DNA from 2 places in the Luteimonas composti genome. Region 2 is predicted to be linked to the other one. Evidence: riboswitches for the same ligand, from Rfam matches in the RefSeq annotation. Region 2 holds a riboswitch; the other holds the start of a gene.
What was found. A riboswitch is a leader RNA that binds a small molecule or an ion and turns the genes downstream of it on or off. The one in region 2 is predicted to bind cobalamin.
Positions count from the first base shown of each region.

Region 1 (4,190 bases), 290 kb from region 2:
CTGCCGGCCGCCAGCGCAGCGTCAGCTGGTACTCGCGGCCGGGCTGGTAGTACCAGGCCACGGTCTCGTATTCGCGGTCGAACACGTTGCTGGCGCGCGCGAGCAGGGTCCAGTCGCGGTGGAAGGCGTACTCCAGGCGCAGGTCGGTGGTGGCATGGCCGCCGAGGCGGACGCTGTTGGCGGCATCGTCGTAGCGCGCGCCGGCGCCGTTGACGGTGATGCCGGCGCGCAGCGGGCCGAATTCGCGGTCGAGCCCGATCCGGCCGGTATTGCGCGCGCGCCGCGCGAGCACCCGGTCGTGGTTGGCGCCGCCGCTGCGGTCGCGCGGATCCGCATGGCTGAGCTGCAGCGACACATCGATCCCGGCCAGCGTGGTATCGAAGCCGAACTCGGCCCCGCGGATGCGCGCCTGGTCGATATTGCTCCCCACCCCGAGGAAGTCCGGCGGCGGGTAGACGAACACAATCAGGTCGTCGATGCGGCTTTCGAACACGTCCAGCGACCAGCGGTGGCTGGCGGTGGCGCGCGACAGGCCGAGGTTGAGGCTGCGCGAGGTCTCCGGCTGCAGCCACGGGCTTTCCGAGCCGGGGTAGTAAAGATCGTTGAACGTGGGCGCCTTGAACCCGGTGGCCGCGTTGGCCGACAGGCGCAGGCCGCTGGCCAGCGTCGTGCCCCAGCCCAGGCTGCCGGTGAGGTGGTTGCCGAACTGCGCGTTGTCGTCGTTGCGCACGCTGGCCTGCAGCCGCTGCGCGCCGAGCTTGCCGTCGTAGCCGACGAAGACGCCGGTGTTGTCGCGCGCGTCGACGGTATAGGGCATGAGGCTGTCGACGCGGTCGCGCTGGTGGTCGATGCCGGTGGTGAGCAGGTGGCCGGCGCGCAACTCCAGGTCGGCCTGCAGGGAGGCGCTGTCGCGACGGGTGAGGAAGGCGCTGCGCAGTTCCTGGCCCTGGTAGTCGTCGGAGCGGTCCTGGTTGCGCCCCAGCGCCGCGCTGAGCTCAAGCCGGCCCTGGCGTGGGGCGTGGCGCAGGCGCAGGCCCGAGACCTGCTGGCGGACGCGGGAGCGGTTGGTCCAGGAACCGTCGAAGGCGTTCTCGCCATCGGCCTGCAGGAAACTGCCGTCGAGCTCCGTCGCCTCGCCCAGCTGCGCGCCGCCGCGCAGGCCGATCGACACGTTGCGGTAGCCGTCGTCGTCGGGTTCGTCGGCGAAACAGCCCTGGAACAGCGCGCCCGAGCCGCGGCAGGCATTGAAGCCATCGGTGGAATCGTAGGCGCCATGCACGCCCAGCCAGCCGCGCTCGCCGCGCAGGTCGAAGCCGGCGCTGGCCTCGCGCGCGCCGTGGCTGCCCGCGCCCACGGTGAACTGCGGCGACAGCCCGCGCGCCTGCGCGCGGCGCGTGAACACCTGCACCACGCCGCCGATCGCCTCGGAGCCGTACAGGCTCGACCGCGGGCCGCGGATGATCTCGATGCGCTCGATCTGCGCCAGCGGCAGGTCCTGGAACGCAGCCATGCCGGCGGTGGCGGAGTTCATCTTGATGCCGTCCACCAGCACCAGCACGTGGTCGGATTCGGCGCCGCGCAGGTACAGGCTGCTGAGCTTGCCGCGTCCGCCGGTGTTGCCCACGTCGACGCCGGCACGGCCGCGCAGCAGCTCGATCAGGTCGCGCGCCTGGCTGCGTTCGATCTGGTCGCGGTCGAGCACCTCGGCCGGCAGCAGGCTTTCGGCCAGCCGCACCTCGGTGCGGGTGCCGGTCACCAGCACCTCGTCGAGATCGGTGGCCTGCGGCGTCGCGACGGCAGGCGGGGACGCGGCCAGCACGGCGGCCACGGACAGGCGGATCAGGTTCGGGTTCGACATTTCAAGAAGCTCCATCGCGCGCCCCGCGCGCCTTGCTGGCGTGGAGTCGCGAGGGAGGGAGCAGGCGGACGGCACGCGGCGGCGTACGGCACGCCGCGACGCCCTCCGCATCGCAACCTGTGGACCCCGGGGCCGGTCTCCGGACTCGCGAGCCGAGGCCTAGGCCTCGACCGCCGCGCCTTCCCGTGCCGGAGCACAGTGGCGGATGCGGCGGTCGTACTCGCTTACCGTTGCGGGGGCAGTGCCGGAATGGCCGCGTCGCAAGCGACGCCGGCGTCACCGGCTTCCCGTTTCAGCCCTTGGACGAACGTCCGCGGGCCACCCTGGAGCAGGCGGCATTGTACGGGAGCGCGGGCAGGCGGGGGTGGACCGGTTGTCCAACCCGCGAAGCGTCAGTCGCGCTCGTCGCCCGTGGGCTCGTCGAGGAAGCCGAACGAGGCGGCCGGGCCTTCGTCCTGGTGGTGGGTGGTGGTGACCGGCGCCGCCGCCGGACGGCCGCGCGGGGCGGGCAGCTCGGCGGTGGCCGCTTCGACCGCGGCCACCAGTTCGGCGCGCCGCGCCTCGGGCACGTCCTGCCAGTGGCAGTCCTGCATCGCGCCTTCCAGCGCGTAGAGCATGTTCAGGCTGGGCTTGAAGCCGGCGCGCTTGACGCGCATGAAGGCGTCCACCGGCCCGGCGGCGATCAGGTCCTCGCTGGTTCGAAGGCCGACCTGGCGCAGCCAGGCGGCGGATTTCGGACCGATGTTGCGCATCTTCAACGGTGCATTCATGGCAGCGATTGGACGTAGATGCGGGCGATGGCTTCCAGCCCCTCCTGGTCCTGAACGTCGAAACGCGCCGGGTCCGGACTGTCCAGGTCGAACACGCCGACCAGCGCGCCGTCCTTCACCAGCGGCACCACCAGCTCCGAGCGGGACGCGGCGTCGCAGGCGATATGGCCGGGGAAGGCATGCACGTCCTCCACGCGCTGGGTCTGGCGGCTGCTGGCGGCCGCGCCGCAAACGCCCCGGTCCAGCGGGATCCGCACGCAGGCGGGCAGGCCCTGGAAGGGTCCGACCACCAGTTCGGTGCCGTCGAAGAAGTAGAAGCCCACCCAGTTAAGCCGCGGCAGTGCGTGGTAGACCAGCGCGGACAGGTTGGCGGCGTTGGCGATGCGGTCTGGTTCGCCGTGCAGCAGGGCACGCGCCTGTTCGGCGAGCTGGGCATACTGCTGCGGCTTGTCGCCGCTTACACTGGCTGCAGTGAACATCGGGGCAGTGTAGCAGCGCGCCCCGCGCGCTCCCGGAGGGTGGATGGACCAGATGCAGCAGCTCCCGCGCGATGCGGCCGGATTCCGGCTGCGCGGCGCGCAGGTCACGCGGCTGGAAACCTTCGTCGACGCGGCCTTCGCCTTCTCGATCACCCTGCTGGTGATCGTCACCAGCGACCTGCCGCAGACCGCCGCAGAACTGATCGACGCGCTGCGCAGGGTGCCCACCTTCATCGCCTGTTTCGCGGTGCTGATGATGTTCTGGGCCGCGCACAACCGCTGGAGCCGGCGGCTCGGGCTGGAAGACGCCACCGCCACCGTGCTCAGCCTGGCGCTGGTGCTGGCGGTGATGGTGTACGTGTATCCGCTGCGGATGGTGGCCTCGAGCTTCCTGTCGCTGCTCACCGGGGGCTGGCTGCCCAGCGAACTCGGTTTCGACCCCCGGCGCGCGATGCGCGACCTGCAGGCCACCTTCCTGGTCTACAGCCTCGGTTTCGGCATGCTGGCCTGGCTGCTGTGGCGGCTCAACGCGCATGCGTTGCAGCTGGCGGACGCGCTGGGCCTGGACGCCAACGAGCGCCACCTGCTGCGCACCGAGGTAGGCTCGCACGCGATCCTCGCCGGTGTGTCGCTGGCCGCCCTGGTGCTGGCACTGCTGCTGTACTGGCGCGATCCGGCGCTGCGGGGCCCGCTGCGCGTGCTGGCCGGACTGCCGATGTGGTGCTACGCCACGCTCGGGCTGTGGATGCCGTGGTACCACGTGCGGCGCGAACGCCAGCGGCTGGCGCTGCAACGGGACCGCCCGTGAGCACCGCCTGGTTCATCACCGGTACCGACACCGGCGTGGGCAAGACCTTCGCGTCGGTGGCCCTGCTGCACGCGCTGCGTGCGCGGGGCCTGCGCGCGGTCGGCATGAAGCCGGTCGCCAGCGGCTGCGAGCGCACGGCCGATGGCTGGCGCAACGAGGACGCGCTGGCGCTGCGGGCCGCGAGCGTGCCGCAACCCGACTATGCCGACGTCAATCCGTTCGCGCTGCCGGCCGCGACCGCGCCGCAGCTGGCGGCGTGCGATGCGGGGGTGGAG
Region 1 covers NZ_JBHTKU010000002.1:380,040-384,229, forward strand. Annotated here, with positions in the region: gene ACFQ2D_RS06355 (TonB-dependent receptor domain-containing protein) at 1-1,858, opposite strand, end outside; cobalamin riboswitch at 1,972-2,199, opposite strand; gene ACFQ2D_RS06360 (TfoX/Sxy family protein) at 2,251-2,628, opposite strand; gene ACFQ2D_RS06365 (GAF domain-containing protein) at 2,625-3,107, opposite strand; gene ACFQ2D_RS06370 (TMEM175 family protein) at 3,151-3,915, shown strand; gene bioD (dethiobiotin synthase) at 3,912-4,190, shown strand, end outside.
Region 1: another riboswitch for cobalamin. It lies ahead of ACFQ2D_RS06355 (TonB-dependent receptor domain-containing protein); the one in region 2 lies ahead of metE (5-methyltetrahydropteroyltriglutamate--homocysteine S-methyltransferase).

Region 2 (4,190 bases):
GACGGCACGCTGGACGGGGCGGATGCTGCGCTCACGCCGCGTTGGCGGGCGCGCCGCGATCCTGCCGTCCCGGCCGGCGGCGGCCATTGGCGAAGGCGCGACGTGGACGAGACCAGCCCCACCATGACCCATCTCTTCGAGCAGCTGGGCCTGGATGCCGGCCCGGAGGCGATCGCCGGCTTCATCGGCGCGCACCAGCTGCCTGGCGAGGTGCACGTCCACGAGGCGCCGTTCTGGAACGCGGGCCAGCGACAGTTCCTGGCCGAGAGCATCGGCGCCGACGCGAAGTGGGCCATCGTGGTCGACCAGCTCAACGAGTCGCTGCACGCTGACGCGGTCCGGCACCAGACGGGATTCTGACGGGGCGCCTTTCGTTGCCGGCGCAACCGAAACTGCGGGCATCCCCGTCGCTGTGACATAGTCCCGCGCCCGCCTTCCGCCGCGACGCGATGTCCCGCGACCACATCCTGACCCTGTCCTGCCCCGACCGCACCGGCATCGTCCACGGCGTGTCGGGCCTGCTGTTCGAGCATGGCTGCAACATCATCGACGCCCAGCAGTTCGGCGATCCCGAATCCGGGCGCTTCTTCCTGCGCGTACATTTCGACGTGCCGGCGAGTACGCCGGTGGACACGGTGCGCGAGGCCTTCGCGCCGCTGGCCGCCGCGCACGCCATGGACTGGGCCATGCACGACGCGCGCAGGCGCGCGCGCCTGCTGGTGCTGGTGAGCCGGCAGGGCCACTGCCTCAACGACCTGCTGTTTCGCACCCACAGCCGGCAGCTGCGCGCCGACATCGCCGCGGTGGCCTCCAACCACGCCGATTACGCCCGGCTGGCCGGCAGCTACGGCGTGCCGTTCCACCATTTCCCGGTGGACGCCGGCACGCGCGAGGCGCAGGAGCAGCGGATCCTCGACCTGGTCGAGCGCGAGCGCATCGACCTGGTCGTGCTGGCGCGCTACATGCAGATCCTCTCGCCGCGGCTGTGCGAGGCGCTGGCCGGGCGCGCGATCAACATCCACCACAGCTTCCTGCCCAGCTTCAAGGGCGCGCAGCCCTACCACCAGGCGCACGCGCGCGGGGTCAAGATCATCGGCGCCACCGCGCACTACGTGACGCCCGACCTCGACGAAGGCCCGATCATCGACCAGGACGTGGCCCACGTGGACCACGCGATGACCCCGGCGGCGCTGATCCGCATCGGCAGCGACGTCGAGTCGCGGGTGCTGGCGCGCGCGGTGCGCCTGCACGTGGAGCACCGGATCCTGCTCAACGGCCATCGCACGGTGGTGTTCCGCTGACGCCCCCACGCTGCGCGGCGCGTCAGCAGATCCACAGCATCGCGTTCGCAGCGACGCATATTCCGGGGCACCCGGGGGCCGCAGCACGGTCCGCCGCGTGCTGCACGGCGCCTCCGGGTCCAGACGAAGATCGCGCGGTCCCGCCCGTCCGGAAGGTCCGGCCTTGACCGACGCCCCAACCAGGCGTACCGTCCACGCCGCCAAGGTATGTATCGCTTAATCTCGATAGAGCGATATGTTCAAAAGGGAAGCCGGTAGGACCCCCGGGTCGAAGCCGGCACTGCCCCGCAGCGGTATGTGGAAACGACCTTCGCCATGAAGCACTGGGCCATGCCCGGGAAGCGGCGAACAGTAGGAAGGGCGAGAACCGTCCTGTGTCCACGAGTCCGAAGACCTGCCTGGCCGGAGAACGATCTCCGTCGACCTGGCGCCCGTGGGAGGTGCGGGGAGCCGTGCCCCTCGACCGGGCGCGTGTCTTCGCGCGTGTCTCACGGCTCCGAATCGCCCGAGGGGGCGACCACGAATCGAGGATGACACGCACATGACCACCGTATGCAACCTGGGCTTCCCGCGCATCGGCCTGCGACGGGAGCTGAAGAAGGCTGTCGAAGCCTACTGGCGCGGCGACGCCACCGCCGCACAGCTGCACGACCAGGCCAGGACACTCCGGCTGAGGCACTGGCAGCTCCAGCACGCCACTGGCGCGGACGTCGTGCCCTGCAACGATTTCTCGCTGTACGACCACGTGCTGGACACGGCCGTGCTGTTCGACGCCGTCCCGCAGCGTTACAGGTCGCTGCTCGAATCGGACCCCCTGCGCGGCTACTTCGCGATGGCGCGCGGCGACCAGCGCGATGGGCTCGACCTGCCTGCGCTGGAAATGACCAAGTGGTTCGACACGAACTACCACTACCTGGTCCCGGAACTCGAGGCTCGACAGTCGTTCCGGCTGCGCGGCGACAAGCCGGTCGCCGAGTTCATCGAGGCGCGCGACGCAGGCGCGAAGGCACGCCCGGTGCTGCTGGGTCCAGTGAGCTTCCTGCTGCTGTCCAAGTGCGTCGATGGCAGTCGGCCGCTGGAGCTGCTGCCGGCGCTGCTGCCTGTCTACGCGCAACTGCTGGTTGCGCTGCGACGCGCGGGCGCCGAGTGGGTGCAACTGGATGAGCCCTGCCTGGTGCTCGACCTCGACGAAGATGCGGCCCAGGCCTTCCAGCATGCCTACGCTGTGCTCACAAAAGCCGGCGGGCCGAAGCTGCTGCTGGCGACGTATTTCGGGCCGCTCGGACCGCGCCTGCCGCTTGCCGCATCGCTGCCGGTCGATGGCCTGCACGTGGATCTGGTGCGTGCGCCCGAGCAGCTGGACGCGGTGCTGGACGCACTGCGCGTGGAGTGTGTGCTGTCGCTGGGGGTTGTCGACGGGCGTAACATCTGGCGGACCGATCTCGATCGGGCGGTGACGCTTGTCCGCTCGGCCGCGGACAGAATCGGCAACGACCGCCTGCAGGTGGCGCCCTCGTGTTCGCTGCTGCACGTCCCCATCGACGCGAGCCTCGAAACCGGGCTGGCGGGCGAACTGCGCGGCTGGCTCGCCTTCGCCAGGGAGAAGATCGGCGAGCTGCGCGTGATGGCCGACGCCGTGAACGGCCTCGCATCGGCCGGCGCCACGCTGGAGCTCGCGCGCGAGCGTCTCCAGGCCCGCCGCGGCTCGCGCCGTGTCCACCGTCCCGAGGTGGCCGCGCGGGTCGCCGGCGTGTCGCCGGACGAGACCCGCCGCGCGACGCCCTACGCCCAGCGGAGCAGGCTGCAGCAAGACCGCCTGCAGCTGCCGCCATTCCCGACCACAACGATCGGGTCGTTTCCCCAAACCCCTGAGATTCGCAAGGCGCGCGCCGCGTTCAGGGCTGGTCGGCTGGACGGGGCGGCGTACGAGGCCTTCCTCGAAGCGCAGACCGCGCGCTGCGTCGAGGCCCAGGAGCGTCTCGGCATCGACGTGCTGGTGCACGGCGAGTTCGAACGCAACGACATGGTCGAATACTTCGGCGAACAACTGGAAGGATTCGCCTTTACCCGCAATGGCTGGGTGCAGAGCTACGGCTCGCGCTGCGTGAAACCGCCGATCATCTACGGCGACGTGTCGCGTCCCGCGCCGATGACGGTGCGCTGGTCGACGCACGCGCAGTCGCTCACGCGCCGGCCGATGAAGGGCATGCTCACCGGCCCGGTGACGATGCTGCAGTGGTCGTTCGTGCGCGACGACCAGCCGCGCGCCGAGACCTGCCGGCAGATCGCGATCGCCCTGCGGGACGAAGTGGAGGACCTGGAGGCGGCGGGCATCGGCATCATCCAGGTCGACGAACCCGCTCTGCGCGAAGGCCTGCCCCTGCTGCGCCAGGACTGGGGCGAGTACCTCGGCTGGGCGGTGGAATGTTTCCGCATCACCACCGCGTCGGTGGGCGATTGCACGCAGATCCACACCCACATGTGCTATTCCGAGTTCAACGACATCATCGAAGCGGTCGCGGCGATGGATGCGGACGTGATCTCGATCGAAACCTCCCGCTCGCGCATGGAACTGCTGGATGCGTTCGTGCGGTTCCGCTATCCCAATGCGATCGGACCGGGCATCTACGACATCCATTCGCCGCGCGTGCCCGACCGCCGGGAAATGAGCGAACTGCTGCGCAAGGCCATGTCGGTCATCCCTGCCGACCAGCTCTGGGTCAATCCGGACTGCGGGCTCAAGACCCGCGGCTGGACCGAAACGATGGCCGCGCTTGAGGCGATGGTCGCGGCGGCCCGGGCGCTGCGCTCGGGCCAGGCCGCAGCGTAGGCGCCACGGCCTCCCGGCCGGATCACTCCTAGGCCAGCGATGCACCCACCGCGTTCAAT
Region 2 covers NZ_JBHTKU010000002.1:87,366-91,555, reverse strand. Annotated here, with positions in the region: gene ACFQ2D_RS05105 (DUF2789 domain-containing protein) at 103-360, shown strand; gene purU (formyltetrahydrofolate deformylase) at 450-1,301, shown strand; cobalamin riboswitch at 1,488-1,717, shown strand; gene metE (5-methyltetrahydropteroyltriglutamate--homocysteine S-methyltransferase) at 1,843-4,131, shown strand; gene pncA (bifunctional nicotinamidase/pyrazinamidase) at 4,160-4,190, opposite strand, start outside.